3 regions of the Halomonas sp. PGE1 genome follow, and region 3 is predicted to be linked to each of the others. Evidence: predicted binding sites of a transcription regulator. Region 3 holds the regulator's gene; each other region holds the start of a gene.
What was found. The regulator sigma-54, encoded in region 3, starts transcription at its own class of promoters, with help from an activator protein. The targets are predictions, from matches to a motif close to TGGCACNNNNNTTGCTNT.
Positions count from the first base shown of each region.

Region 1: the regulator sigma-54 is predicted to act here: its motif matches at 1,183-1,200, upstream of glnA (glutamate--ammonia ligase).
Region 2: the regulator sigma-54 is predicted to act here: its motif matches at 7,106-7,123, upstream of fliE (flagellar hook-basal body complex protein FliE).

Region 1 is NZ_CP053032.1:533,819-543,389, reverse strand. Features, by position in the region: gene glnA (glutamate--ammonia ligase) at 1-1,040, opposite strand, end outside; gene HIR79_RS02585 (hypothetical protein) at 1,580-2,125, shown strand; gene typA (translational GTPase TypA) at 2,321-4,168, shown strand; gene HIR79_RS02575 (hypothetical protein) at 4,297-4,641, shown strand; gene HIR79_RS02570 (sodium-dependent transporter) at 4,767-6,212, shown strand; gene HIR79_RS02565 (ABC transporter ATP-binding protein) at 6,320-7,099, shown strand; gene HIR79_RS02560 (ABC transporter ATP-binding protein) at 7,086-7,790, shown strand; gene HIR79_RS02555 (branched-chain amino acid ABC transporter permease) at 7,815-8,822, shown strand; gene HIR79_RS02550 (branched-chain amino acid ABC transporter permease) at 8,822-9,571, shown strand, end outside.
Region 2 is NZ_CP053032.1:3,225,088-3,234,658, forward strand. Features, by position in the region: gene HIR79_RS18565 (putative bifunctional diguanylate cyclase/phosphodiesterase) at 1-4, opposite strand, end outside; gene HIR79_RS18570 (GGDEF domain-containing protein) at 12-677, opposite strand; gene HIR79_RS15195 (sensor domain-containing diguanylate cyclase) at 677-2,056, opposite strand; gene HIR79_RS18575 (GGDEF domain-containing protein) at 2,182-2,613, opposite strand; gene HIR79_RS15200 (GAF domain-containing protein) at 2,586-3,695, opposite strand; gene HIR79_RS15205 (methyl-accepting chemotaxis protein) at 4,028-6,004, shown strand; gene HIR79_RS15210 (flagellar protein FlaG) at 6,159-6,533, shown strand; gene fliE (flagellar hook-basal body complex protein FliE) at 6,601-6,930, opposite strand; gene fliF (flagellar basal-body MS-ring/collar protein FliF) at 7,200-8,930, shown strand; gene fliG (flagellar motor switch protein FliG) at 8,927-9,571, shown strand, end outside.
Region 3 is NZ_CP053032.1:1,631,895-1,641,465, reverse strand. Features, by position in the region: gene mlaE (lipid asymmetry maintenance ABC transporter permease subunit MlaE) at 1-242, opposite strand, end outside; gene HIR79_RS07730 (ABC transporter ATP-binding protein) at 239-1,051, opposite strand; gene HIR79_RS07725 (calcium/sodium antiporter) at 1,218-2,174, shown strand; gene HIR79_RS07720 (KpsF/GutQ family sugar-phosphate isomerase) at 2,207-3,202, shown strand; gene HIR79_RS07715 (KdsC family phosphatase) at 3,229-3,786, shown strand; gene lptC (LPS export ABC transporter periplasmic protein LptC) at 3,791-4,375, shown strand; gene lptA (lipopolysaccharide transport periplasmic protein LptA) at 4,372-4,878, shown strand; gene lptB (LPS export ABC transporter ATP-binding protein) at 4,887-5,612, shown strand; gene HIR79_RS07695 (RNA polymerase factor sigma-54) at 5,767-7,179, shown strand; gene hpf (ribosome hibernation-promoting factor, HPF/YfiA family) at 7,434-7,742, shown strand; gene ptsN (PTS IIA-like nitrogen regulatory protein PtsN) at 7,750-8,214, shown strand; gene rapZ (RNase adapter RapZ) at 8,258-9,178, shown strand; gene HIR79_RS07675 (HPr family phosphocarrier protein) at 9,181-9,450, shown strand; gene pmbA (metalloprotease PmbA) at 9,454-9,571, opposite strand, start outside.

The DNA.
Region 1 (9,571 bases), 1.1 Mb from region 3:
TAGGGGATGCGGATGGAGGCGGAGCGGTTGCGGGCCGAGTAGGCCAGCATCACCGGCGCCTCGAAGCCCGGCACCAGACGCTTGTAGGAGTTGGTGGAGGCGTTGGCGAAGGCGTTCAGGGCACGGGCGTGCTTGATGATGCCGCCGATGTAGTAGAGGGCCATCTCGGAGAGACCCGCGTACTCGTCGCCCGCGAACTGGTTGTTGCCATCCTTCCAGAAGGACTGGTGGACGTGCATGCCGGAGCCGTTGTCGCCGACCAGCGGCTTGGGCATGAAGGTGGCGGTCTTGCCGTAGGCGTGAGCCACGTTGTGGATCACGTACTTCATCTCCTGGACCTCGTCGGCCTTCTTGACCAGGGTGTTGAACTTGATCCCGATCTCGTTCTGTCCGGCGTTGGCCACCTCGTGGTGGTGCACCTCGACGGTCTGGCCGATGGCCTCCAGGGTGTTGCACATGGCGCCGCGGATATCGTGGAAGCTGTCGACCGGGGGCACCGGGAAGTAGCCGCCCTTGACCCGCGGACGGTGGGCCAGGTTGCCGCCCTCGATGGTACGGTCGGTGGCCCAGGCGCCCTCTTCGGAGGTGATCTTGTACATGGAGCCCTCGATATCGGACTTCCAGTGCACCTCGTCGAAGATGAAGAACTCGGGCTCGGGGCCGAAGAAGGCGGTGTCGCCCAGGCCGGTGGACTGCAGGTAGGCCTCGGCGCGCTTGGCGATGGAGCGCGGGTCACGCTCGTAGCCCTGCATGGTGGCCGGCTCGATGATGTCGCAGCGCAGCACCAGGGTGGCGTCCTCGGTGAAGGGGTCGAGGAAGGCGGTGCCGTCTTCCGGACGCAGGATCATGTCGGACTCGTTGATACCCTTCCAGCCGGAGATGGAAGAGCCATCAAACATCTGGCCGTTCTCGAAAAACTCCTCGTCCACATCGCGGGCCGGGATGGTGACGTGCTGCTCCTTGCCACGGGTATCGGTGAAGCGCAGGTCGACCCACTTCACGTCATGTTCTTCAATCAGGGCGAGAGTCTTGGCAGACATGGTGTCCTCCGGGGTTGAACTTGGCTCGAAGCCTTGGTGATGCGAGATCGGGATACGTCGAATTCGGGGTACTGCGAAGTTGTAGCACGCCGTGGACACCCTGCCCACGGCAGCCGGCATTCTCTCCGGCGCTGCCCAATACAATGCACGCCTCATGCCAACACTGCACCCCGATGCGGCAAAACAAGAGCAACTTGCTGATTTGAAGAATGAAAACGAAACGCTTCGGCGCACCAGCCTGAATCAAGCCCCTTCTGGCGCCCCTGGTAAGCATCGTCCAGCCCCATTCTTTGCACCATGAAAGTGCGAAATGATTCGCCAATGCACCTCTGAAGGGCGCTCGAGGCGTCTCAGGCCCCTCAGCCCTCCCGGCGGGGACAACACCATCCTGTAGCGCCCAGAGATTTCCCACCGAACCCCTTTGATACTCTGAGACACTAACGGCTACACTTCATTACACCACCCCTCGAGGTACCGGCAGCGAACTCCTGGCAGCCGACCCACGACCCAAGGGTGCGGCCTACTGGAGCGGAGTTCGCATGGCTGACATCACCGGCTGCATTCTGATCGACGCCCGCAGCGCCGGCTCCCGCCTGCCTCGGCAGCTGGCGATCGTGGCGCCGCTGGCGCGTGCCGAGTCCTTCTCGCTGGCCATCATCGACGACACCGGCGATGCCCGACTGCCCCGTATGGCGCACCGCTACGGTGCACGCCTGCTCAGCGTCATTCCCGCCCCCCTGGGGCAGCGCATCAACGACGCCATCGCCCGCAGCCCTGGCCCGCTGCTGATCTTTCCCGGCATCGGCAGCGTCTCCAGCGCCGAGACGCTCTCCCGACTGGCCGCCGAGGTGGCCGCGGGCCGGGGCGATGTCGCCCTCCTCCCCACCCTGCAGCGCGGCCCGCTGCGGGGCCTGCTGGCCTGGCTCAGACGCAGTCGCCTGCCGCGAGGCGAGGGCCTGTGCCTATCCCGCGCCTGGTTCGAGCGCATCGGCGGCTGCGACCCCGAGCTGGACGATGACGCCCTGGACGAGCTGCTGGAACGCCTGCGCGCCTGCGGTGCCCGGACAAGGCCCACCGATGCCTGACACCGACCAAATGGTGACACCCGACGACGGCCCCCCAAGGCGCCGGTCTCGCGTTGACAGCCCATCGAAAGCGCGAATCCGCTATTCGCCGGCCGGGGGACCCTGTACAATGCCGGCCCGACATTCCTACCCCCGCGCCTAGGGCACTGACACAACCGTGTACATAGGTGCGACCCCTTAGATGAGCAGCAACCTATGAACACCGCAACGCCTTCCGAGATCGCCAATCTCCGGAACATCGCCATCATCGCCCACGTCGACCACGGCAAGACCACTCTGGTCGACAAGCTCCTCAGCCAGTCCGGCACCCTGGACCGCAAGGCCGAGGGTCAGGAGCGCGTCATGGATTCCAATGACCAGGAGAAGGAACGCGGCATCACCATCCTGGCCAAGAACACGGCGATCCGCTGGCAGTCTCCGGATGGCCAGGACTACCGCATCAACATCGTGGACACCCCTGGACACGCCGACTTCGGCGGCGAGGTCGAGCGCGTCATGTCCATGGTGGACTCGGTACTGCTGCTGGTGGACTCGGTCGACGGCCCCATGCCGCAGACCCGCTTCGTCACCCAGAAGGCCTTCGCCCAGGGCCTCAGGCCCATCGTGGTGGTCAACAAGATCGACCGTCCCGGCGCGCGCCCCGACTGGGTCATCGACCAGATCTTCGACCTGTTCGACAACCTCGGCGCCTCTGATGAGCAGCTCGACTTCCCGATCATCTACTGCTCCGCGCTCAACGGCATCGCCGGCCCCGACCCCGAGGAGCTGGCCGAGGACATGACCCCCATGTTCCAGGCCATCGTCGACATCGTCGAGCCGCCCAAGGTCGAGCTGGACGGTCCCTTCCAGATGCAGATCTCCGCGCTGGACTACAACAGCTACGTGGGCGTCATCGGCCTGGGCCGCATCAAGCGCGGCTCGGTGAAGCCCAACCAGCAGGTCACCGTGATCGGCACCGACGGCGCCACCCGCAAGGGCAAGGTCGGCCAGGTGATGACCCACATGGGCCTGGAGCGCGTGCAGACCGACGAGGCCACCGCCGGCGACATCGTCTGCATCACCGGCATCGACCCGCTCTCCATCTCCGACACCCTGTGCGACCCGGCTGCCGTCGAGGCGCTGCCCCCGCTCTCCGTCGACCAGCCCACCGTCTCCATGACCTTCCAGGTCAACGACTCGCCGATGGCCGGCCGCGACGGCAAGTTCGTCACCAGCCGCAACATCAAGGATCGCCTCGAGCAGGAGCTGATCCACAACGTGGCGCTGCGCGTCGAGCAGGGCGAGACCCCGGAGAAGTTCAAGGTCTCCGGCCGCGGTGAACTGCACCTCTCGGTGCTGATCGAGACCATGCGTCGCGAGGGCTTCGAGCTGGCCGTGGGCCGCCCCGAGGTGATCATCCGCGAGATCGACGGCGTCAAGCAGGAGCCGTACGAAGAGGTGATCATCGACTGCGAGGAGCAGCACCAGGGCTCCATCATGGAGGAGCTCGGTTACCGCAAGGGCGAGCTCTCCAACATGAATCCCGACGGCAAGGGCCGGGTTCGCCTGGACTTCATGATCCCCGCTCGCGGCCTGATCGGCTTCCGCGGCCAGTTCATGACCCTGACCTCCGGCACCGGCATCCTGACCAGCCGCTTCGACCACTACGGCCCGCTCAAGCCCGACGCCGCCATCGAGCGTCGCAACGGCGTGATGGTCTCCATGGTCGACGGCAAGGCGCTGGCCTATGCGCTCTACGCCCTGCAGGATCGCGGCAAGCTGATCATCGACCACGGCACCGAGGTCTACGAGGGCATGCTGGTGGGCATCCACAGCCGCGCCAACGACCTGGTGGTCAACCCCACCAAGGGCAAGAAGCTCGACAACATGCGCGCCTCGGGCAACGACGAGAACATCGTGCTGACCCCGCCGGTGAAGTTCTCGCTGGAGCAGGCCATCGAGTTCCTCGACGACGACGAGCTGGTGGAGATCACCCCGAACCACATCCGCCTGCGCAAGAAGTTCCTCAAGGAAAACGAGCGCAAGCGCGCCAGCAAGAAGTAAGGCGAGGCCATCGCGCCACGACGCCCGCCCGGGGTACTCCCCGCGGCGGGCGTCGTCGTTCTCGGCCCCGGCATCTTCTATGCTGGTAGCCTGCCAACTCGATCCGCCGCCCAGAGAGGAGAACCGGCATGCACAAGCACGTGGAGTGGGACGACCCCGGCGCCGACAGCGTGATGCGCCACTTCGAGAAGGACCCCATGGGCCACTCGGCCCCCGGGCCCGGCGACATCCTCTCGGCGCGCTACCAGGGCGCCGTGGTCCGGGTGAAGGTCGAGGCCTACGTGGAGGGCACCAGCATCGGCGAGGTGGCGGCGATCATCGCCGTCAACAACGGCCGACGGCTGAAGTCCCACGGCAAGCTGGCCCTGGGCGACACCGTTCGCCTGCCGGACGCCTCCCGCGCCCTGGAGCCCCGCGTCGGCAGGGCCCGGGACGACGACGAGGATGACGAGGACGACGACCAGGCGCGCTAGTCGATAGCGACACCATCGCCGAACTTAACGGCCGATAAACGCTTGGCGGCTGGCTCCTGACCGCGTTTTGCCGCAAAGTTGCGGCACGGGCCCACAAGGCCATCGATTCGCGTTCTGGAGCCACCATGAGCAAGCATAACGTCTGGACCCACAAGGGCACCTTCCTGCTGGCTGCCGTCGGCTCGGCGGTGGGTCTCGGCAACCTCTGGCGCTTTCCCTACCTGACCGGGGAGAACGGCGGCGGTGCCTTCATCCTGGTCTACGCCCTGACCATCTTCGCGGTGGGCATCCCGATCCTGATCGCCGAGACCATGCTCGGCCGCAGCAGCCGCCGAAGCCCGATCATGGGCATGCGCTTTCTCACCCGCACCCACAACACCTCGCGGGCCTGGGAGTCCATCGGCTGGCTGGGGGCCGCTTCGGCCTTCCTGATCCTCAGCTTCTACTCGGTGATCGCCGGCTGGGCGATCCACTACACCTGGCAGATGCTCACCGGCTCGCTGGCCGGCGCCGATGCCGCCACCATCGGCGCGGGCTTCGAGGCCCTGCTCGCCTCGCCGGGGCTGCTGACCCTCTACCACACCCTGTTCATCATCGCCTCGGGGCTGATCGTCGGCATGGGTATCCACAAGGGCATCGAGAGCGGGCTGCGCATCATCATGCCGGCGCTTTTCGTCATCCTGCTGGTGGTGCTCGCCTACGGCGTGGCCAACGGCGACTTCGGCGCCGCGGCCAGCTTCCTGTTCACCTTCAACCTCGCCGACCTGAGCCTGGAGGGCTGGCTGGCCGCCATGGGGCAGTCCTTCTTCACCCTGAGCCTCGGCATGGGCGCGATCATGGCCTACGGCGCCTACATGTCCAGCGACCTCTCGCTGACCCGCACCGCCGTCACCATCGCCATCGTCGACACCGCCGTGGCCATGGTCGCGGGCCTGGCGATCTTCTCGCTGGTGTTCGGCGCCGGCCTGGACGCCGGCCAGGGCCCGGGGCTGATGTTCGTCACCCTGCCGCTGGCCTTCGCCGAGATGCCCTTCGGCGCGCTGATCGGCGGGGTCTTCTTCATCCTGGTGCTGGGTGCGGCCATCAGCTCCTCCATCTCGCTGATCGAGCCGGTGGCCGCCTTCCTGGTGGAGCGCTTCGACATGACCCGCCCCCAGGCGGTGTTCGCCATGGTGGTAGCCAGTTGGGCGCTGGGCCTGCTCACCGTGGTCAGCTTCAACGTCTACGCCGAGGGCACCCTCTTCCATGCCCTGTTCGGGCGCAGCGCCTTCGACTTCATCGAGCTGCTCACCAACATCTTCATGCCGCTGGGCGGCCTTCTGATCGCGCTCTTCGCCGGCTGGGCGTTGACCCACAGCGAGGTGATGAAGGAGATGCGCACCAACGAGACCTGGTTCGCCATCTGGCGCTTCCTGGTGCGCTTCGTGGCCCCGGCGGCGGTGGCCTTCGTCTTCCTGCGCGCCATCCCCCAGGTGGAGGGCTACCTGATCCCCACCGTCGGCGCCCTGGTGATCGTCGGCGCCTTCGCCGCCGGCCGCACCTTCCTGGTGGAAGACAGCCAGGAGCAGTGACGGTCGCGCCGCCGCCCCGGGCGGCGGCGCCTCGGCCGCGCGAGCGGCAGCGAACTCGACAAGAACCATGCAACAAGAACCATGCAACAAGAACAATGGAAACATCCATGACACCCATGATCGACGTGCGCAACGTCCACAAGGCCTTCGGTGGCCTTCGGGTCATCAACGACTGCTCGCTCTCGGTGGCGAAGGGCTCCATCACCGGGCTGATCGGCCCCAACGGGGCCGGCAAGTCGACGCTGTTCAACATCATCGCCGGCGCCCTGCCGCTGGACAGCGGCCAGGTGCTGCTCGACGGCGAGGAGATCACCAACCGCCCCGCCAACGAGCTCTTCCACAAGGGGTTGCTGCGCACCTTCCAGATCGCCCACGAGTTCTCCCAGATGACCGCCCTGGAGAACCTGATGATGGTGCCCCCCGCCCAGGCCGGCGAGGGGCTCTTCAACGCCTGGCTCAAGCCGGGGCTGGTGCGGACCCAGGAGGAGGGGGTGCGCCGCAAGGCCTTGGAGGTGATCGACTTCATCGGGCTCTACCACGTGCGCAACGAGCTGGCCGGCAACCTCTCCGGCGGCCAGAAGAAGCTGCTCGAGCTCGGCCGCACCATGATGACCGACGCCCGGGTGGTGCTGCTCGACGAGATCGCGGCGGGGGTCAACCGCACCCTGCTGGGCGACCTGGTGGAGAACATCGAGCGCCTCAACCGCGATCTGGGCTACACCTTCCTGGTCATCGAGCACGACATGGACATGATCGCGAGGCTCTGCGACCCGGTGATCGTGCTGGCCCAGGGCAGCGTGATGGTGGAGGGCACGATACAGGAGATCCAGAGCAACCCCGAGGTCATCGAAGCCTATTTTGGAGCCCCCCACGATGCCACTCCTTGATGCGCGCGACGTCCACGGCGGCTACGGCGGCATGAACATCCTCAACGGGGTGAACATGGCCATCGAGGCCGACGAGATCGGCGTGATCGTCGGCCCCAACGGCGCCGGCAAGTCCACCATGCTCAAGGCCGTGTTCGGCCTGCTGACCGTGACCCAGGGCGAGATCCTGCTGCGCGGCGAGCCGATCCACAACCTGCCCCCCAACAAGCTGGTGCAGCAGGGCATGGGCTTCGTTCCCCAGGAGAAGAACGTCTTCCCGAGCATGACGGTGAAGGAGAACCTGGAGATGGGCGCCTTCCTCAAGCCCCAGAACGTCAAGCGCATGCTCAAGCAGATCTACGACTTCTTCCCGCCGCTCTATGACAAGCGCCACCAACCCGCCGGCGAGCTCTCCGGCGGCCAGCGCCAGATGGTGGCCATGGGCCGGGCGCTGATGGCCGAGCCCAGCCTGCTGCTGCTCGACGAGCCCACCGCGGGCCTCTCGCCGCTCTACATGAACGAGATCTTCGAGCAGGTGAAGCAGATCAACGCCGCCGGCGTCGGCATCCTGATGGTGGAGCAGAACGCCAAGCAGGCGCTGGCCATCGCCGACAAGGGCTTCGTGCTGGCCGCCGGCCAGAACCGCTTCACCGATACCGGTGCCGCCCTGCTGGCGGACCCGGAAGTGGCCAGGAGCTTCCTGGGCGGCTGAGCCAGGGACAGGAGAACAACCGTCGTGAACGAACTCGTCTTCTTCATCAACAACGTGATCATCGCCGGCAGCGTGACCGGCTCGATCTACGCCATCGGCGCCATCGGCGTGACGCTGATCTTCAGCATCATGCGCTTCGCCCACTTCGCCCACGCCGACATGATGACCTTCGGCGCCTTCATGGTGCTGCTGCTCACCGCGGCCTTCCCGGGCGTGGGCGGCATCGTCGGGCTGCCCACTCCGGTGGTGATGCTGCCGGCGGCCATGGTGCTCACCGCGCTGCTCGCCGTGGGCATCGACAAGGCCTTCTACAAGCCGCTGCGCGCCCACGGGGTGAAGCCCATCGTCATCGTGATCGGCTCGCTCGGCGTCACCCTGATGCTGCAGGGGCTGATCCGCCTGTTCGCCGGCACCAGCGCCCAGAACCTCTACATGGCCGGCGAGCGCAAGGAGATCTACCGTCTCGCCCTGCCCTTCGAGGGGGTGCGCGCGCCCATCGTGATCACCGAGCCGCAGATCATCCTCTTCGTGCTGACCATCGCCTGCGTGGTGGGCCTGCACCTCTTCCTCAACCGCTCGCGGCTGGGCAAGGCGATGCGCGCCATGTCGGACAACCCCGACCTGGCCCGCGCCTCGGGGATCAACACCAACGCCATCGTGGCGGTGACCTGGGTGATCGCCGGGGGGCTCGCCGCCATCGCCGGCACCCTGCTGTCGCTGGACGTCACCTTCAAGCCGGACCTCAGCTTCTTCCTGCTGCTGCCGATCTTCGCCGCGGCCATCGTCGGCGGCGTGGGCCACCCCTACGGCGCCATCGCCGGCGGCTTCGTGGTGGGCTTCGCCGAGACCCTGGCGGTGTTCAACTGGTCGGTGCTGCTGCGGCCCATCGCCCACCACTTCCCGGAGTGGCTGGAGCTGCCGCGCAACCTGGCCTTCGTGAGCACCGAGTACAAGATCGTGGTTCCCTTCTTCATCCTGGTGGCCATCCTGGTGTGGCGCCCCACCGGCATCTTCAAGGGCAAGGTGATCTGATGAACACGACCGACAAGCGCCGCGAGGACCTCGTCGCCGCCCCATCGCGCTTCCCCCTCCGCGAGGTGGTGCTGTTTGCCGCCCTGCTGGCGGCCATCCTCGGGGTCTACATGGCGATGGGGGCGGCCTACAGCACCCGCATGCTGGTGGAGGCCGCCTGCTACGCCATCCTGGCCCTCGGCCTGACCATCCAGTGGGGCTACGCCGGCCAGTTCAATGCCGGGGTGATGGGCTTCGTGGCCCTCGGCGGCTACTGCGCCATGGCCTTCAGCGTGCCCGTGAACCCCGCCTTCTGGGAGAGTGAACTGCCCGGCGAGCTGGCCCGGGTGCTGCTCTACGCGGCGGCGGCCGCCATGCTGGTGTTTGGCGCCACTAGGCTCGACCGGATCGGCGTGCCCAAGCGGCTGCGCACCCTGATCGCCATCGTGCTGGCGGTGGTGCTCTATCTGGTGGTGATCAGCCTGCTGCGCGGAGTCACCGGCGAGATCCAGTCACAGGCGGGCTTCGTCGGCGGCCTGGGCCTGCCGGCCTGGACCGGCTGGATCGTCGGCGGGGCACTGGCCGGCGCGGTGGGCTACTTCATCGGCCATATCTGCCTGGGGCTACGCAGCGACTACCTGGCCATCGCCACCCTGGGCATCGCCGAGATCATCAAGGCCTTCCTCAAGAACTCCGACTGGCTGACCCGCGGCACCGCCACCGTCTCGCCGTTGCCCTGGCCCACCCCAGGGCCGGCGGAGCTGGGCTTC
Region 2 (9,571 bases), 1.6 Mb from region 3:
GCACGAACTCGTCACCCCCCCACCCGGGCGACCACGTCCTCGCCGCCCATCAGGTGGGTGATGCGCTTGGCAAAGGTGGCCAGCAGCAGGTCACCGAGCTGGCGGCCCAGCTGGTCGTTGTGGTGCTTGAAGTGGTCGATATCCAGGGCGCACACGGCCAGTTGGCCACCCGAGTGCCGGGCATGCCGGATCGACTCCTCGATCAGCTGTGTGACCAGTTGCTGATTGGGCAGCCCGGTCAGGCTGTCGAAGTAGACCTCACGGGTCGAGCTTGGCACGCCCCCCGGCACCGCCAGGCAGGCCAGGTCCGTCAGCACCAGCACCTGATAGGGCTCGCGGCTGGGCTCTCGCACCCGGCGCGCGGAGAGCAGGCCGGGGCGCTCATGGCCACGGGCATCGCGCCAGTGCACCTCGGCACGCGCCCGGCCGCCATTTTCCAGCTCCGCCAGAAAGCGCGGCCTGTCAATATGCCAGCGGCCCTCAAGCCCCGCCGCCTCGAGGGTTTCGCCGATCAGCGCATCCAGCGGCTTGCCGGTCAGCTCCATGAAACGCGGGTTGGCCGCCACGATGCAGTGGTGCTTATCGGTCACCAGGATCGCCTCGTCGGCATGCTGAAAGCCGGATTCGGCGTAGCGGGCGGGAAACGCCAGGGGGTTGATGGAAGAGAAGGAGTTCATCACGGCATCTCTTCCCCATGCGCTGACTCGCCGTTGCCCCCTGGCTCGGCATCCACCACCACGCTGTTGCGTCCGGCATTCTTGGCGCGGTAGAGCGCAGTGTCCACGCGGCGCAGCAGCGCCTCGGGCCCTTCACCGGGACGGAGAGCACTGATACCGATGCTGACGGTGATCGAAATCCCGTGCAGGCGCTGCTCGGCAACCTGAGCCCGCAGCCGGTCGGCGAAGGTGGCTGCCCCCTTGAGGGGTGTGCCGGGGAGCAGGATAGCGAACTCCTCACCGCCCCAGCGCGCCAGCAGGTCGCTGCTGCGCAGGCTGGTGCTCAGCCGCTTGGCCACGCTCTGGAGAACACGGTCGCCGACGTCGTGACCATGGCGATCATTGACGGCCTTGAAGTGGTCGATATCGAGCAGCAGCAGGGACAGGGGCTGACCATCGTGCTCGGCTTCCTGCATCGCCTGACGCAGCGCGGTATCGAAGGCGCGGCGGTTGTAGGCGCCGGTGAGGTGATCACGCGAGGCCTGACGCTCCAGCTCCTGCTCCATGCGCTTGCGCTCGCTAATGTTATGAAACACCGCCACATAGTTGCGCACCTGGCCGTGGTCGTCGAGCACCGCGGTGATCGACTGCCAGAGGGGATACACCTCGCCGAAGCGGTTGCGGTTCCATATCTCGCCCTGCCAGTGACCAGTGGTCTCGAGCGACTCCCAGAGGCGGTCGTAGAAGGCCTTGTCATGGCGCCCGGACTTGAACAGCCGGGGCGTCTGGCCGACGACCTCCTCGGCCTGGTAGCCGGTGATATCCACGAACGCCTGGTTGACCTTCTCGATGCGCATCTCGGCATCGGTGATCAGGGTCGCCTGGCCGGTCTCGAAGACCATGGCCAGTAACCGCAGCTCGTTCTGCTGACGGCGCTGCTTGGTGACATCCTCCTGAACGGCCACGAAGTTGACCAGCTCGCCCGCGGCGTTGCGCACCGGGGTAATCACCTGCTTCGCCCAGTAGATTTCGCCATTGCCGCGGCGATTCTTCAGCACCCCCTCCCAGACGCAGCCATTCGTGATGGCGCCCCAGAGCTCGCGATAGATCTCAGCGGGAGTCTCACCAGACTGCACCAGGGCGGGCGTGCGGCCGAGCAGGTCACTCAGGGAATAGCCGGAGATCTCCTGATAGCAGCGATTGGCATACAGGATGCGTCCGTCGAGATCGGTGATGGCGATGGCGACGGGGCTCTGCTCGACCGCCACGTGCAGCTGGCGGCAGAAGACCTCAGGCGAGGCCGGCTCGAAAGTCACGGCGCCTGCCGGCAGGGAGAGCGCCTCTTCGATGGCAGCATCACGGCCCGCCAGACCATCCGGGGAGTGGCATGGGTTACACATGAAGAATGTCCTTGTTCTTATCGCGAAGGATAATAACAGCGTATCGCAGCGCAGCACGAGAGACGAAGGTATCACTCAAGTCTCGGAAAAATCAGTCGAATGGCAGGGGCAGGCCAGTGTATCGCTCAAGACTCCACCCGGTTGCGGCCGCCGTGCTTGGCCCGGTACATGGCGGCATCGGCGCGGGCCAGCAGGCTCTTGCGGGTATCGCCCGGCTGCCAGGTAGCCACCCCGATGCTGATGGTGATGCGCCGAGAAAGACCCGGCACGCTGAGCGCCGCCACATGGGCGCGCAGCCGCTCGGCCAGCCCCAGCCCCGACTCCAGGCCGCAGTGGCTGGCCATCACCACGAACTGCTCGGCGGCGCCGATCTCGGCATCCAGGGCGCGTTCGATGCTGTAGCGGTTCCAGGACTGCGTCAGGGGGTCGTAGTGGGCCAGCCGCTCGAGGCGACGGTTGGCCTCGGCCAGGGCCTCGCGCTCGCGGCGCAGGTCGGCATAGAGCCGGTGAATCTGCTGGGCCGCGGCCATCACCCCCAGATCCTCGGCCAGGTCCATGGCGGCCAGCCGCTCGATCCTCTCCCAGGGCGCGCTCCGGCCGCGCACCTCCTCGCGCCACTGTTCGAAGAGCTGGCCAAGCAGCGGCTGGGTAGCCGGCGCCATGGCCTCGCGGCCGCTTCTCGGCTGTCTCGCACCTCCTCGAGGTAGCGGGCCTCGCGGCGCGCCTTGAGCAGGAAGAGGCGCTGGGTGGTCATCTGCACCAGGCTGACGACCGCATCCCGGGCCAGCGGCGAGATCGGATGCGCCGCCAGGCCGTGGCAGATCAGCAGCCCCCACAGGCCGGCATCGCCCTGCAGGGCGACGGTCAACACCGCCCTGACCTGCATGGCCCGCAGGTAGTGCCGCTGGGCAGAGGAGAGCCCCCGCAACAGGGCGGCCGAGAGGTCGACGGGGGCCCCCGTCAAGGGGTCTCGGCGGGGCCTCAGGGGAATGGAGGCCGCCTCGACATCGGGGACGCTGCGCACCGCCTGACGCTCGAAAACTTCCCGCATCTGGGGCGGGAAATCGCTGGCGGGAAAGCGCATGCCCATCAGCGAGGGCACCTTCGCCGCCACCGACTCGGCCACCACGGCGCCGTGCCCCTCGGCATCGAAGCTGGCCACCAGCACGCGGTCGTGCCCGGTGATCGACTGCACCCCCTCCACCAGGGTCTCAAGCAGCCGGTCGGGGTGGTCGGCTGCCGCCAGCTGAACAAGCCAGCCACTCACCGCGGCCAGCAGTCGGCGCTTATTACTGCTTGCGTGCAGAGGCTCGATCTCGACGAATACGCGCTCGCCCTGTCGATGGAGATCGACCTGCAGGCGCCGCACCTGGCCCGCCACCCGCCGCGAGATCACCACGGCGGCCGCAAGCCGGGCACGCCCCTGCAGCTCACGAGACAGCCGCTGCCAGAGGGCATGGCCCAGCACCTTCCCGGGCCCGTGCGCCAGGGCGGTATCCGGCGATACACCGGCCACCTCGGCGAGGTTGTCACTGGCCTGCAGGACCTGCCCCAGGTCTGCGGAAAGCACCAGCAGGGCGCCGCAGGACTGGATCATGCCGGACATGTCGGATTCGGCAGGTTTCGAGGAGTAGGGCATTCACGGATCCAGAGGGTGGAAGGCGGGGCGATGCCGGAATAGACCTCGACCGAGGCTCTTTATTTGCGCCGTTGCATCCTTGGTGTCAACTACTTCATCGGGCAGCACTTAGGTGCGAGATGCCAACCTTCAACCATGACTTCTGGAATCGGAGGTTTGAGCAGGCGTTTCGCCTGGCCGCCCTCCGCCGGCTCAGGCGTGGCGAATAGGGCGGCGCATTTTTGACCTGGGTCATCGTCGGCACCGGTGGCTGCCCGTTCGCCTAAAGCCTAAAGGCACACTGCCGATAACGCTTTCAGACAGGCTGCCTGCCACCCTCCGGAGAGACCTTGATGACCCACCTTCTTCACCGCATCCCCATGGGCAGGAAGTTCCTGCTCACCCTGCTGCTGCCGCTGCTGGCCCTGGCCTGGTTCGCGGGCAGCGGCATCCTCGAACGCCAGCGCCTGGCCGCCAACATGGCCGAGCTGGAGGGGCTGGCCGTGCTCGCCCTTCGCGCCGGCTACCTGGTGCATGAGATGCAGCGCGAACGTGGCATGACCTCGGGCTACTACCTGGGCAGCCAGGGCAGCGAGTTCGGCAACCGCCTGGCGGCCCAGCGCTCGCAGACCGATGCCCAGATCGCGGCCCTGCGCGATTACATCGACAACATGGAGAGCCGCCTGGACGAGCGGATGCAGGGCAGTCTCGACCGGGTGCAGCAGCTGCTGGCGAGCCATGAGGGCATTCGCCAGCGGGTCGACGGCCTGGCGATCGCCGCCGAGGAGGCCATCGGCCACTACACCGCCATCAACGGCGAGCTGATGACCCTGGTCGGACGCATGACCCAGCGCACCGAGGCCGCCAGCATCACCCGCGGGCTCTCCACCTACTACGCCCTGCTCGAGGCCAAGGACCTGGCGGGCATCGAGCGCGCCCTGCTCACCAACGCCTTCGGGGCCAACGTGATGCGCGCCCCCGCCCACCAGCGCCTGCTCTCGCTGGTCGGTGAGGAAGCGGCCTTCCTGGCGACCTTCGACAGCCTGGCGAGTGCCAGCCTTCGCGAGCGGCTGGCCGAGGCGCTGAGCGGCCCGGAGATCGAGCGTTTGGTGCCGCTGCGTCAGGTGGCCGTGGAGCGCGGCGTCATGGGCGACTTCGAGGTCGATGCCGAACAGTGGTTCGACTGGCAGACGGTCAAGATCGAGCGCCTGCGCGACGTAGAGTACGCGGCGATCGGTGAGGTCGAGACGGCCGCGGCGGCCCTGCGCCGCGAGGCGCGCCAGGACCTGATCGCCTACTCCGTGGTGACGCTTGTCGCCGCGGGCCTGGCCATCCTCTTCGCCTTCCTGGTGGTGCGCAGCATCACGCGCTCCCTGCGCCTCGCCCTCGAGGATATCGAGAGCCGCGGCGGCGATCTGACCCGGCGCCTGCCGGTGCTCGGCACCGACGAGCTGAGCCGCCTCTACCGGGCGTTCAACGACTCCACCGACGCCACCGAGCAGCTGGTGGCCAATATCCGCCGCGGGGCGCTCTCGGTGGAGGTCGCCAGCGGCGAGATCGCCCAGGGCAACCAGGACCTGGCCCAGCGCACCGAGGAGCAGTCCGCCTCCCTGGTGGAGACCGCCTCGAGCATGGAACAGATCACCGCCACCGTGCGCCAGACCGCCGACAACGCCCACGCCGCCCGCACCATGACCGGCGAGACCACCGAACACGCCCGCGCCGCCAACGAGGTGGCCCTGCAGGCCAGCGCGGCAATGGAGCAGATCCATACCGCCAACCAGGAGGTGACCTCCATCGTCGCGGCGATCGACAACATCGCCTTCCAGACCAACCTGCTGGCCCTCAACGCCTCGGTGGAGGCGGCCCGCGCCGGCGAGCACGGGCGCGGCTTCGCGGTGGTGGCCCAGGAGGTGCGCAAGCTGGCCAGCCGCAGCGCGGAGGAGGCCGAGCAGATCCGCCGCCTGATCAGCACCAACGTGGCGCGCATCGACGAGGGCGAGCGGCTGGTGCGCACCACCGGTGAGACCCTGGCCGAGATCACTCGCCAGGTGGAGAAGGTCGCCGAGCTGGTGGCCGAGATGGCAGCGGCCACCGGTGAGCAGTCGGCGGGCATCGAGCAGATCAACCAGGCGGTCTCCCAACTCGAGGAGGTGACCCAGCAGAACGCCGCCCTGGTGGAGCAGGTGTCGGCCGCCAGCCGCTCGCTGGACGACCAGGCCAGCGACATGGCCCGGCTGATCGGCCAGTTCAAGGTGAGCGAGAACACTTCGCTGCCCACCGCCTGGGCGCCCACCGCCTCCAGCCAGCGCGAACCCGCCTTCTCGTAGGCCTTCAGGCTGACGTCAGGGCACCCGGGGGCGGCCGAGCTAAAGCTCTGCCGCCCCCGTGCCGATAAAAGGAGGGAAGCGATCGAATCAAAGGGTGCCGCGGCAGCCTGCCGGGGTGTCTCGCCTAGAACAACGTCCGCCAAGGAACCGTGCCATGAGCTCACCTCTCTATGATGCCACCAGCGTCACCGCCGTCAGTCCCGCCCTGCAGGGACTGACGCCCCGCCAGCAGATGGAGCGCGTGCTGGAGACCGCCCTGCCCGCCGCCGGCGGCGTCCTCGCCCAGGCGGAAAGCGGCCAGGTGCCGCCTAGCCGCGGTGAGCTGGTCGAGCCGATCCAGCGCATCAACGAGGTGATGCGCCACTACGGGGTGCAGTTCGAGCTGGGGGAGGTGGAGTCGCGGGTGGTGACGCGTATCGTCGACCGCGAGAACGGCGAGGTGATCCGTCAGATTCCCTCGGAGGAGGTGCTGCGGGTGGCGGAGCGCCTCGGCGAGGTGCAGGGGCGGCTGCTCAGCCTGGAAGCCTAGCGGGTGTTTGCTCAATGAGGATCTTGAGTACCGCCGGCGGACGGGAAATCGAGCGCAGCAGGCAATATCACACCTGCATGTTCATCACGTCCTTGTAGGCCGTCACCAGGCGATTGCGCACCTGGGTGCCCATCTGGAAGGCCACGCTGGCCTTCTGCATGTCGACCATCAGGTCGTTGAGTTCCACGCTGGGGTCGCCGGCCTGGAAGGCCTGCGCCTTGGCCGCGGAGACCTGCTGCAGGCGGTTGATGCGCTGGATCGACGCCTGCAGCTCCCCGGCAAAGCCCCCCGCCCCCACCTGAGTGGAGACCTGCTGTCCCTTGGCCGACTGGCCGGCGGCCTGGGTCGCCAGGCTCTGCATCTGGGTCAGGGCGGACTGAATGGCCGGTGAACTCATGAAAACGCCTCGCCTGCTGCTGTTCTGGTTGACGGTAGTCGATGGCTGACAAGGCTAGCACCGGGTGGCTCGCCGCCATCGGGGCAAATGCCGATGAAAAGGGGGGCTTATTCCGGATTAGGGGTCGACGGCGACAAGGATAATGGCGTCCATCACAGTTCCGACTGCCGCCAGGGCAGCCAATCGCGAGCCATGGACGCCGATAATGCCTTTTTCTTCCATGACAGTGGCCATCGTCATTGCTCATGCCGACCCTCGGGGTGGCATGAATGAGTAATGGCGCCCAGGCCACCGGCACCCAGGATAGCTCCTCTCGCCAGGGGGCCAAGCCCTCAAGCGGCGTCGAACGCATGCTGCAGCAGCTGCGCGGCAATCCGCTGATCCTGCTGATGGTCGCCGGCGCCGCCTGCGTGGCCATCATCGTGGCGCTGCTGATGTGGGCGCGTGCGCCCGACTATCGCGTGCTCTACAGCAATCTCTCCGACGCCGATGGCGGCCGCATCGTCAGCGAGCTGGAAAGCCGTGGCGTGCCCTACCGCTTCAGCCAGGGCGGCCAGGCCCTGCTGGTGCCGACCGACCAGGTGTTCGGCCTGCGCCTGCAGCTGGCCGAACAGGGCCTGCCCCGGGGCGGCAACGTCGGCTTCGAGCTGCTCAATGACCAGGCCTTCGGCATCAGCCAGTTCGCCGAGCAGGTCAACTTCCAGCGCGGCCTGGAGGGCGAACTGGCGCGCTCCATGGAGTCGCTGGGCCCGGTGGAACGCGCCCGCGTGCACCTGGCGCTGGCGCGCCAGTCGGTCTTCGTTCGCGACCGCGAGCCGGCCAAGGCCTCGGTCATCCTCACCCTGCACCCCGGCCGCCTGCTCAGCGATGGCCAGGTAAGCGCCATCGTGCACATGGTGGCCAGCAGCGTGCCGGAGCTCTCCGCCGAAGACGTCACCGTGGTGGACCAGAGCGGGCGCCTGCTCTCGACCCAGGTCGCCGGCCGCCACGACCTGGACGGCTCCCAGCTCGACTATATCGACGAGGTGGAACGCTCCTTCCAGCGCCGCATCGAGAACATCCTGGTGCCGCTGCTGGGCCAGGGCAACGTGCGCGCCCAGGTGGCGGCCCAGATCGATTTCTCTCGACGCGAGGAGACCGCCGAGCGTTACGGCCCCAACCAGCCGCCCAACGAGGCGGCGGTGCGCAGCCGCCAGGGCAGCGTCTCCTACAACGGCGACGAGGGGCTGGCCCAGGGCATCCCCGGGGCGCTGAGCAACACGCCGCCGGGCACCGCGCCCTCCCCCATCGAGCTTGCCGAGGGCGAGGAAGGCGTCGACGCCGAGGCCCAGCAGGCCGCCCTTCAGGCCATCAACACCCTGCGCCAGGACGAGGTCGTCAACTACGAGGTCGATCGCAGCGTTTCCCACGTCCAGCACCGCCTGGGGCAGGTGGAGCGCCTGACGGCGGCAGTGGTGGTCAACTACCGCGACGATATCAACGAGGAGGGCGAGCGCGTGCGCGTGCCGCTCACCGAGCTCGAGATGTCCCAGATCGAGCGCCTGGTGCGCCAGGCCATGGGCTTCTCGGTCGCCCGCGGCGACGAGATCGAGGTGGTCAACAGCCGCTTCTCGCTGGCCACCGAAGAGCAGCACCAGCTGGAGTGGTGGCAGTCTCCCGAGATCCAGGCGCTGGCGCTCTCCATCGGCCGCTATTTGCTGGTGGCCCTGGCCGCCCTGCTGCTCTACCTGCTGATCCTGCGCCCGCTGATCAAGCGCCACACGCAGCCCCCGGTGGCCGTTGCAGCCCCCGGCGCCACCCTGCAGGTTCAGGTCGGCGATGACGAGGAGAAGTCGACCACGGCTGCCGCCGCGGATGCCGACGACACCTACGAACCGCCGCGCAAGCGCCGCCGCAAGGCCTCGGAGTACGAGCAGAACCTCAGCGACCTGCGCGAGATGGCCCAGGAGGATCCCCGCATGGTGGCGATGATCGTGCGCAGCTGGATGAACAAGGAATGAACAAGCCACAGAACATTAGCGGCGCTCGGCGCAGCGCCATCCTGCTGCTGGCCCTCGACGAGGACAACGCGGCCGAGGTGTTCAAGTACCTCTCGGCCAAGGAGATCCAACTGATCAGCGCCGAGATGGCCCGCCTCGACCAGGTCTCCCATGACGAGATGCGCCAGGTACTGGCCGACTTCCACGCCGAGACCGAGGAGTTCATCGCGCTGAACCTGAACTCCAGCGACCATATCCGCTCGGTGCTGACCAAGGCGCTGGGCAGCGAGCGCGCCTCTAGTCTGATCGAGGACGTGCTGGAGAGCTCCGGCGCCAGCTCGGGCATCGACGCCCTGAACCTCATGGAGGCCTCCATGGTGGCCGAGCTGATCCGCGACGAGCATCCGCAGATCATCGCCACGGTGCTGATCCATCTGGAGCGCCACCAGGCCGCCGACGTGCTGGAGCTGTTCGACGACAAGCTGCGCAACGACGTGGTGCTGCGTATCGCCACCTTCAGCGGCGTGCAGCCGGCCGCCCTGCAGGAGCTCACCGAGGTGCTCTCCGGCATGCTCGACGGCCAGAACCTCAAGCGCAGCAAGATGGGCGGCGTGAGAACCGCCGCCGAGATCCTCAACCTGATGAACTCCAGCCAGGAGGAG
Region 3 (9,571 bases):
GCGCCGAAGTCCACCAGGATGGTGTAGCCCTGCAGCGCCAGCACCATGCCGATGAAGAGCCCCGAGACCAGCACGATGGCCAGCGACAGCACCCCCACGAAGTGCATCTGGCGCAGCCACAGGTGCCAGCCCTCCCGGCTGGGCACGCCCACCGCCGACTGGGCCACGAAGATGCCGGCCCGGCCCAGCGACTCGAGAAGCTCGCAGCCGCGCCGGCCGAGGCTGGTGATCCGCCCGATCATCGCCGCCCTCCCGCATTGAGGATATCGGTAAAGAAGTCCACCGCCGGATAGTGGAAAGGCACCGGGCCGTCGGGCTCGCCATGGACGAACTGGCTCACCCGGGGGTCCTGGTCCACGTCGAGCCCCTCGGGGGTGCCGTGGGCCATCACCTGGCCGTCGGCGATCACATAGACGTAGTCGGCGATGGTCAGGGTCTCCTTGATATCGTGGGAAACCACGATGGAGGTGAGCCCCAGCGCCTCGTTGAGGCGCTTGATCAGCTGCACCAGCACGCCCATGGAGATGGGATCCTGGCCGACGAAGGGCTCGTCGTAGAGGATCAGCTCGGGGTCCAGGGCCATCGCCCGGGCCAGCGCCACCCGGCGTGCCATGCCGCCGGAGAGCTCCGCCGGCATCAGCTCGCGGGCGCCGCGCAGCCCCACCGCCTCGAGCTTCATCAGCACCAGGTCGCGTATCATCGCCTGGGGCAGGTCGGTGTGAACGCGCAGCGGGAAGGCGACGTTCTCGAACACGCTGAGGTCCGAGAAGAGCGCCCCGCTCTGGAACAGCATGCCCATGCGCCGGCGCATGGCGAACAGCGCCCGGCGCGACTGGCGATGCACGTCCTCGCCGTCGATCAGCACGCGGCCGGCGTCGGGGACCAGCTGGCCGCCGATCAGCTTGAGCAGCGTGGTCTTGCCGGTGCCGCTGGGACCCATGATGGCGGTAATCCTGCCCCGCGGGATAACGAGATCGACGCCGCGAAAGATCTCCTTGTCACCCCGCGAGAAATGCAGACCCTCCACCACCACGAAGGGAGTGTCACTCATCGGCTCGTCAACTCTTTCGGAACCCTGGGGATAATTATCGAACATCGTATCCTAACTGCCCGGGCCGGCGCCAGCGAGACGCTCTTCGCCCCTCCCCCAGCGCCTTGCACTCCCCGTGGCCAGCGCGTTTAATGCGCCCTTCCCGCTTCTCCGCCAAGGACACCGCATGCTGGTACCGCTGATCGTCGTGCTGCTGGGCCTCGCCGCCCTGCTGTGGAGCGCCGACCGCTTCGTGGGGGCGGCGGCGGCCACCGCCCACCGGGCCGGCATGAGCACCCTGCTGGTGGGCATGACGGTGGTGGCGCTGGGCACCTCGGCCCCGGAGATGGTGGTTTCCACGATGGCCGCCCTGGACGGCATCCCCGACCTGGCCACCGGCAACGCCCTGGGCTCCAACATCGCCAATATCGGCCTGGTGCTGGGGATCACCGCCCTGATCGTGCCGATTCCGGTGCGCTTCTCCATCGTCCGCCGCGAGCTGCCGCTGCTGCTGGGTGCCACGGGCCTGGCCGGCTACGCCCTGGCCAACGGCATCCTCGGCCGCTTCGACGCCCTCTTCCTGCTGCTGCTGCTGGTCTTCAGCCTGTGGTGGCTGTTTCGCGCCGACTCCCCGGACGCCCCCCACCCCGACGCCGGCGAGATCCCCGACATGGCCCTGCCCCGGGCGCTGGCCTGGCTGGCAGCGACCCTGCTGGTGCTGGCCGCGGGCTCCCGCGCCGTGGTGTGGGGGGCCAGCGAGCTGGCTCTCGGCTTGGGGGTGAGCGAGCTGGCCATCGGACTGACCGTGGTGGCCATCGGCACCAGCCTGCCGGAGCTCGCCGCCTGCGTGGCCAGCGCCCTCAAGCGTCACCACGACATCGCCATCGGCAACGTGATCGGCTCCAACCTCTTCAACCTGCTCCTCGTGCTGCCGATTCCCGGCCTGCTGGCCCCCGGCCCCAGCGATCCCGCCGCCGCGGGCCGCGACTACCCGGTGATGCTGGCGCTGACCCTGGCGCTCGGCATGCTGCTGCTGTGGCAGCGCCGCGGTCGGGTCGGTCGCCTCCCCGGGGCCCTGCTGGCGGCCACCTACCTGGGCTACCTGGCCTGGGTCGGCGTGGCCAGCCTCGGCGCTGCCCCTTGAGTGAACCCGCGCAACAGGCAACAATCACCGCCATGACCCAACAGACTCCCCAGGCTCCGCACGCCTCGTCGCTGCGCGACAGCGCCCGGCGCACCCTGCGCCTCGAGCAGCAGGCCATCGGCGCGCTCATCGCCCGCCTCGACGCCGACTTCGACCGCGCCTGCCAGCTGATTCTCGCCTGCCGCGGCCGGGTGGTGGTCACCGGCATGGGCAAGTCCGGCCATATCGCCGGCAAGATAGCCGCTACCCTGGCCAGTACCGGCACCCCGGCCTTCTTCGTGCACCCCGGCGAGGCCAGCCACGGGGACCTCGGCATGATCACCCCGGGGGACGTGGTGCTGGCGCTCTCCAACTCCGGCGAGACCGCCGAGGTGACCGCCCTGCTGCCGCTGCTCAAGCGCATGGGCGTGCCCCTGGTCAGCATGACCGGCCGCCCCGCCTCGACCCTGGCCCGCCACGCCGAGGCCCACCTCGACGCCGGCGTGGAACGCGAGGCCTGCCCGCTGGACCTGGCGCCCACCGCCTCCACCACCGCCGCCCTGGCGCTGGGCGATGCCCTGGCGGTGGCGCTGCTGGAGTCTCGCGGCTTCACCGCCGAGGAGTTCGCCCTCTCCCACCCCGGCGGCAGCCTCGGCAAGCGGCTGCTGCTGCGCGTGGCCGACCTGATGCACGACGGTCCCCGGTTGCCCATCGTGCCGCTGGGCAGCCCGCTGCGCGACGCCCTGCTGGAGATCACCCGCCAGGGGCTCGGCTTCACCTGCGTGGTGGACGAGCAGGGCCGGCTGGCCGGGGTCTACACCGACGGCGACCTGCGACGCACCCTGGACCAGCACAGCGACCTCTCCGGCCTGACCGTCGACGCGGTGATGACCCGACCCGGCAAGCGAGTGGCACCGGAGATGCTGGCCGCCGAGGCGGTGAAGCTGATGGAGGACCACCGCATCTCCGCCCTGGCGGTGGTCGACGACGACGACCGGCCGGTCGGCGCCCTGCACATGCACGACCTGCTCGCCAGCGGCGTGATCTGACCCTCACCCCCCGAACCGGAGCTCCCATGCCCCACACCCTCCCGCTGCAAGACCCCCGCCTGGTGGACCGCCTGCGCCGCATCCGCCTGCTGGCCCTGGACGTCGATGGCGTGCTCACCGACGGTCAGCTCTACTTCCAGGCCGACGGCATCGAGATCAAGGCGTTCAATGTGCAGGATGGCCACGGCCTCAAGCTGCTCAAGCGTGCCGGCATCGAGGTGGCGCTGATCACCGGCCGCGACTCCCCGACGGTGAGCCGCCGCGCTGCGGCGCTGGGCATCCCACACGTCTTCCAGGGGGTGGAGAAGAAGCTGCCGGTGCTGCGCGACCTCTGCGCCCGCCTAGGCCTCGAATTCGACCAGGTCGCCTACTGCGGCGACGACATGCCAGACGTGGGCGCCATTCGCCGCGCCGGCGTGGGCATCAGCGTGCCGAACGCCCCGGAGTACATCCAGAAGCACGCCGACTGGGTCACCGTGAAGGGCGGCGGCCAGGGCGCCGCCCGCGAGATCGCCGACACCCTGCTCAAGGCCCAGGGCCACTGGGACGCCGTGATCGACACCTACCTGCACGGGGCCGGCTGAGCCCATGGCCCTGCCGCGGCCGTCGTTTCGGGTCTGGCTCTTCCTGCTGCTGGTGGCGCTGGGTGGCATGCTGGTGCTGCTCGACTCGCGCAGCGTCAGGGAGCCCGGCGCGGTCCCCCGGGACGAAGCCGGCGAGCCGGACTTCTACCTGGAGGGGGCACGACTGACCCGCTTCGACGGCGAGGGGCGCGCCCATCAGCGCATCGAGACGCCACGCCTGGTGCACACGCCCCACGACGACGTCACCCGCCTCGAGACTCCCGACGCCCGACTCTACGACAACGCCGGCCGGATATGGCTGGCCGAGGCCGACAGCGGCGTGCTGGGTCCCGGCGGCAACCCGCTCACCCTCTCCGGCAGCGCCAGGCTCCACGCCCCCGAGGAGCGCTGGCAGCTCGACACCGAGGTGCTCCACTACGACGCCGAGAGCGGTCACGCCTGGAGCGACACCCCGGCCCTGCTCCAGCAGCCCCCCCAGCGCATGAGCGGCGAGCGCTTCGACGCCTGGCTCCATGACAACCGCGCCCGACTGACCGACAATGTGCGCGGCCACCATCCGCCCGAGACCCGAGAGGACCCCCAGCCATGAAGCGAACCTCCGCCCTGCTGCTCTGCCTGCTGCTGCCGCTGGTCGCCGCGCCGACCCTGGCCCAGGGCCGCGATGCCGAGGCCCCCATCGAGGTGGAGGCCGACCGGCTCGATCTGGACGACCGCGCCGGCACCGCGGTCTATACCGGCGAGGTGGATATCCGCCAGGGCAGCATGCGCCTGACCGGCGATCGGGTGGAGATCCAGCGCAACGCCCAGGGCCAGCTCTCCCGCGCCATCGCCACCGGCGAGCGCGCCTATCTGGAGCAGCAGCCCGACCCCTCAGAGCCCATGGTGCGCGGGTGGGGCCGCACCATCATCTACCACGTGGCCGAGCGGCGTATGGAGCTGATCGACCGCGCCGAGCTGCACCAGGGCGGCGATACCTTCGACGGCGGCTATCTGGAGTACTTCCTCGACCGCCGCGTGGTCCAGGCCCGCAGCGAGGGCGAGGGTGTCGAAGGACGCCAGCGCATCCGCATGACCCTACAGCCCGAGCAGTAAGGCCGCCCATGAAGACCCTCCATGCCCGCCACCTGGCCAAGAGCTACAAGCGTCGCCGCGTTGTCCAGGACATCAGCCTGGCCATCCGCCAGGGCAGCATCGTCGGCCTGCTCGGCCCCAACGGCGCCGGCAAGACCACCTCCTTCTACATGATCGTGGGACTGGTGCGCGCCGACGCCGGCGAGGTGGCCATCGACGGCCTGGACCTGTCCCGGGCCGCCATGCACCAGCGCGCCCGGGCCGGCATCGGCTACCTGCCCCAGGAGGCGTCGATCTTCCGCAAGCTGTCGGTGGCCGACAACATCATGGCGATCCTCGAGACCCGCAAGGATCTCGACCGTGAGGGGCGCCGCGCCCGCCTCGAGCAGCTGCTCGAGGAGTTTCACGTGACCCATATCCGCGACAACCTCGGCATGAGCCTCTCCGGCGGCGAGCGACGGCGGGTGGAGATCGCCCGGGCCCTGGCCACGGAGCCCGCCTTCATCCTGCTCGACGAGCCCTTCGCCGGCGTCGACCCCATTTCGGTGGGCGAGATCAAGGGGGTCATCCGCCAGCTCAAGGCCCGCGGCATCGGCGTGCTGATCACCGACCACAACGTGCGCGAGACCCTGGATATCTGCGACACCGCCTACATCGTCGGTGACGGCAAGATCATCGCCGAGGGCAACGCCGAGGCGATCCTCGCCAACCAGCGGGTGCGCGAGGTCTACCTGGGCGAGGACTTCCGGCTCTGACCACAATCCCCTGATATGCCTGTCGTTATTAGATGACGGCATACCGATTGCGGGTGGCACAGAAGTTGCTTAACAAGCGCTTGCATGCCCGCGTCGCCCGCGCTAGGGTGAGGCCTTCCGGCCACTTCCCGGCACAAGAGGGCAGACGATCACGATGGCCATGAAAGCCTCCCTTCAGCTCCGCGTCGGCACGCAGCTGACCATGACGCCCCAGTTGCAGCAGGCGATTGCCCTGCTGCAGCTCTCCACCCTCGACCTGCGCCAGGAGATCCAGCAGGCCCTGGAGTCAAATCCCATGCTGGAGCTCGACGAGGGCTTCGGCGAGCAGGCGGTGAGCGAGGCCCCCGAGGACGACTGGGCCAGCGAGATTCCCGACGAGCTCAGCACCGACAGCGACTGGTCGGACACCTACCAGGACCTGGGGGCGCCGGCCGGCGGCGAGGGCCCCGATTTCGAGCGCGAGGCGAGCGCACAGAGCCTGCAGGGCCACCTGGCCTGGCAGCTGGCGATGACCGACCTCGACCCCCGCGAGCAGCAGATCGCCGAGAGCCTGATCGATGCCGTGGACAGCGCGGGCTACCTGGCGCAATCCCTCGACGAGATCCGCGACGGCCTCAAGTCCCAGGGGCTCGGCGGGCTGCGCAGCGCCGAGGTGGAGCAGGTGCTGCTGCGCCTGCAGCAGTTCGAGCCCACCGGCGTCTTCGCCCGGGACCTGCGCGAGTGCCTGATGCTGCAGCTCGCCGCCCTGCCCGACGACACCCCGTTGCTGCCCCAGGCGCGCCGCCTGGTGCGCCAGTTCCTCGAGGCCCTGGCCGGCGACGACCGTCGCCTGCTCAAGCGCCGCCTCGGCCTCGACGACGACGCCCTGGAAACGGCCATCGCCCTGGTCCGCTCCCTGGACCCGCGCCCCGGAAGCGCTTACTCCAGCCTCGAGAACGACTACGTGATCCCCGACCTGGTGGCACGCCAGGACAGCCGCGGCTGGCACGTGGAGCTCAACCAGGAGGCGCTGCCCCGGCTGCGCATCCAGCCCGACTACGCGGCGCTGATCCGCCGCGCCGACAAGAGCCAGGACAACCAGTTCCTCAAGGACCACCTGCAGGAGGCGCGCTGGCTGATGAAGAGCCTCTCCAGCCGCAACGACACCCTGTTGCGGGTGGGCCGCGAGATCATGGCCCGCCAGCTCGACTTCCTGGAGCAGGGCGAGGAGGCGATGAAGCCGCTGATCCTGGCCGACATCGCCCAGGCCGTGGAGATGCACGAATCGACCATCTCCCGGGTCACCACCCAGAAATACATCCACACTCCCCGGGGGGTGTTCGAGCTGAAGTTCTTCTTCTCCAGCCAGGTGGGCGGCAACGGCGAGGGCGACGCCCACTCCAGCACCGCGATCCGCGCACGGATCCGCAAGCTGATCCAGGAGGAGCCGCCGCGCAAGCCGCTCTCCGACAGCAAGCTGGTGACCCTGCTCGAGGAGGCCGGCATCCAGGTGGCCAGGCGGACGGTCGCCAAGTACCGCGAGGCCATGGGCATCCCCTCCTCCAGCGAACGCAAGCGGCTGAGGTAGCCCAGGCGGGCCGTCGCGCTCACCACAGTCACCCGCGAGGCCATGAGCATCCCCTCCTCCAGCGAGCGCAAGCGGCTGCGGTAGGCCTACCCCCCAGCATGCTCCGTGACGCCTGGGGAGTCATTAGCGAACCGCCGCCGGCAGACGCTTCGCTGACCTGCATCAGGCCCGCCGCGGCGGCGGCAGGCCGGGGGGTATGCAAGGCAGGAAAAAGGGTTACAATCGACCCACAACCAACGAGCAAGGAGCGTGTCATGCAAGTCAATATCACCGGCCATCATGTGGAACTGACCGATGCCCTGCGTGGCTATGTGGACGAAAAGCTGGCTCGCGTGGAGCGCCACTACGACAACATCACCAACGTGCAGGTGACCCTGTCCGTGGAGAAGGAGCGCCAGCACGCCGCCTGCACCCTGCATGCCGCCGGCGCCGACCTGCATGCCGAAGCCCAGGACGCTGACATGTACGCCGCCATCGACGCTCTGGCCGACAAGCTGGATCGCCAGCTGGTCAAGCACAAGGAGAAGGCCCAGGCCCGCGCCCAGGGCGCCGGCGCTCGTTGAGCCCATCATGTCACTGGAAGCCATCCTGCCCCCGGAGCGCACCCTGTTCGGCGTGCCCGGGGGCAGCAAGAAACGGGTGCTGGAGTTCTTCAGCACCTTCATCGCCCAGAATACGCCGAGCCTCGACAGCCAGGAGGTGTTCAGCCGGCTGATCGGGCGCGAACGCCTGGGCAGCACCGGCATCGGCAACGGGGTGGCCATCCCCCACGCCAGAAGCCCCCACTGCAAGGCCCCCATCGCCGGCTTCCTGAAGCTGGCCGAGCCGGTGGACTTCGACGCCATCGACGGCGAACCCGTCGACCTGGTGTTCGTGCTGCTGGTCCCCGAGGAGGCCGATGACGCCCACCTCGCCTTGCTGGCCCAGGTGGCCGGGGTGATGAACGACGCCGACACCCGCAGCGGGCTGCGCCGCAGCGAAAGCCAGCGCGAGCTCCACGAACGGCTCATCGAGGCGATTCGACGGCAGGGATAGCGCCCACGGGCACCCGGCCAGATTGACGACCAGGAGATCCCCCATGCAGCTCGTGATCATCAGCGGCCGCTCCGGCTCGGGCAAGTCGATCGCGCTGCAGGCCCTGGAGGATCTCGGCTACTACGCCATCGACAACCTCCCGGCCATGCTGCTCGGCTCGCTGGTCGATGAGCTGGGTAGTTCGGAGTCGCCACGCTCCTCCATCGCCGTCAGCATCGACGCCCGCAACCTGCCGCAGGCCCTGCAGAGCTTTCCCGCCCAGCTGCAGGCGCTCCAGGCCCGCGGCATCGCCTGCCAGGTGATCTACCTCACCGCCGATGCGCGCATCCTGCTCGAGCGCTACTCCGCCACCCGACGCCGCCATCCGCTGACGCGGGACAGCCAGATGACCCTGGCCGAGGCGATCGATTCCGAGGAGCTGGCCCTCGCCGAGATCCGCGACCTGGCCGACCTGGTCATCGATACCTCACGGCTATCGGTCCACGAACTGAGGCGCCGTATCGCCGACCAGGTGGCACTCCACCAGCCCGACCAGCTCACCCTCACCTTCGAGTCCTTCGGCTTCAAGCGCGGCGTGCCGCTGGACGCCGACCTGGTGTTCGATGCGCGCTGCCTGCCCAACCCCTACTGGGACCCGCAGCTGCGCGCCAGCACCGGCCGCGACGCGCCGGTCATCGAGTTCCTCGAGACCTACCCCCTGGTGGAGGCAATGCGCGCCGATATCCAGGCCTGGGTGGAGCGCTGGCTGCCCGCCTACCTGGCCAGCCACCGCAGCTACCTCACGGTGGCCATCGGCTGCACCGGCGGCCAGCACCGCTCGGTCTACCTGGCGGAGCGCCTGGCCGCGAGCCTGGCCGCCTCCCACCCCCTGGTCCGGCTCCGCCATCGCGAGCTGGGCATCCATGACACCCTGCTCCCGTTGCCGGACCCGGCGACCGACGTCACTCCTCATCAAGGAAGTTGAGCGTGCCGCAACGCAAGCTGACCCTGAGCAACAAGCGCGGCCTGCATGCGCGCGCCGCCACCAAGCTGGTGCAGTGCTGCCAGCCTTTCGCCGCCTCCATCAGCGTGGCCAACGGGCCCATGCGCGGCGACGCCGCCAACATCATGTCGCTGCTGATGCTCGCCGCTCCTTGTGGCACCGAGCTCACGGTGACCGCCGAGGGCGAGGACGCCGAGGCGGCCCTCGACGCCATCGAGGCGCTGTTCGAGGCCCGCTTCGACGAGGATGAGTGACCCTCAACTACCCGCCACGGTCATCTCGTCGATCAGCCAGCTGCCGGTATGGATGCTGCCGCGGGTGTCGGTATCGCTGCCGATGCCGGCCAGGCCCTTGAACATCGCCTCCAGGTTGCCG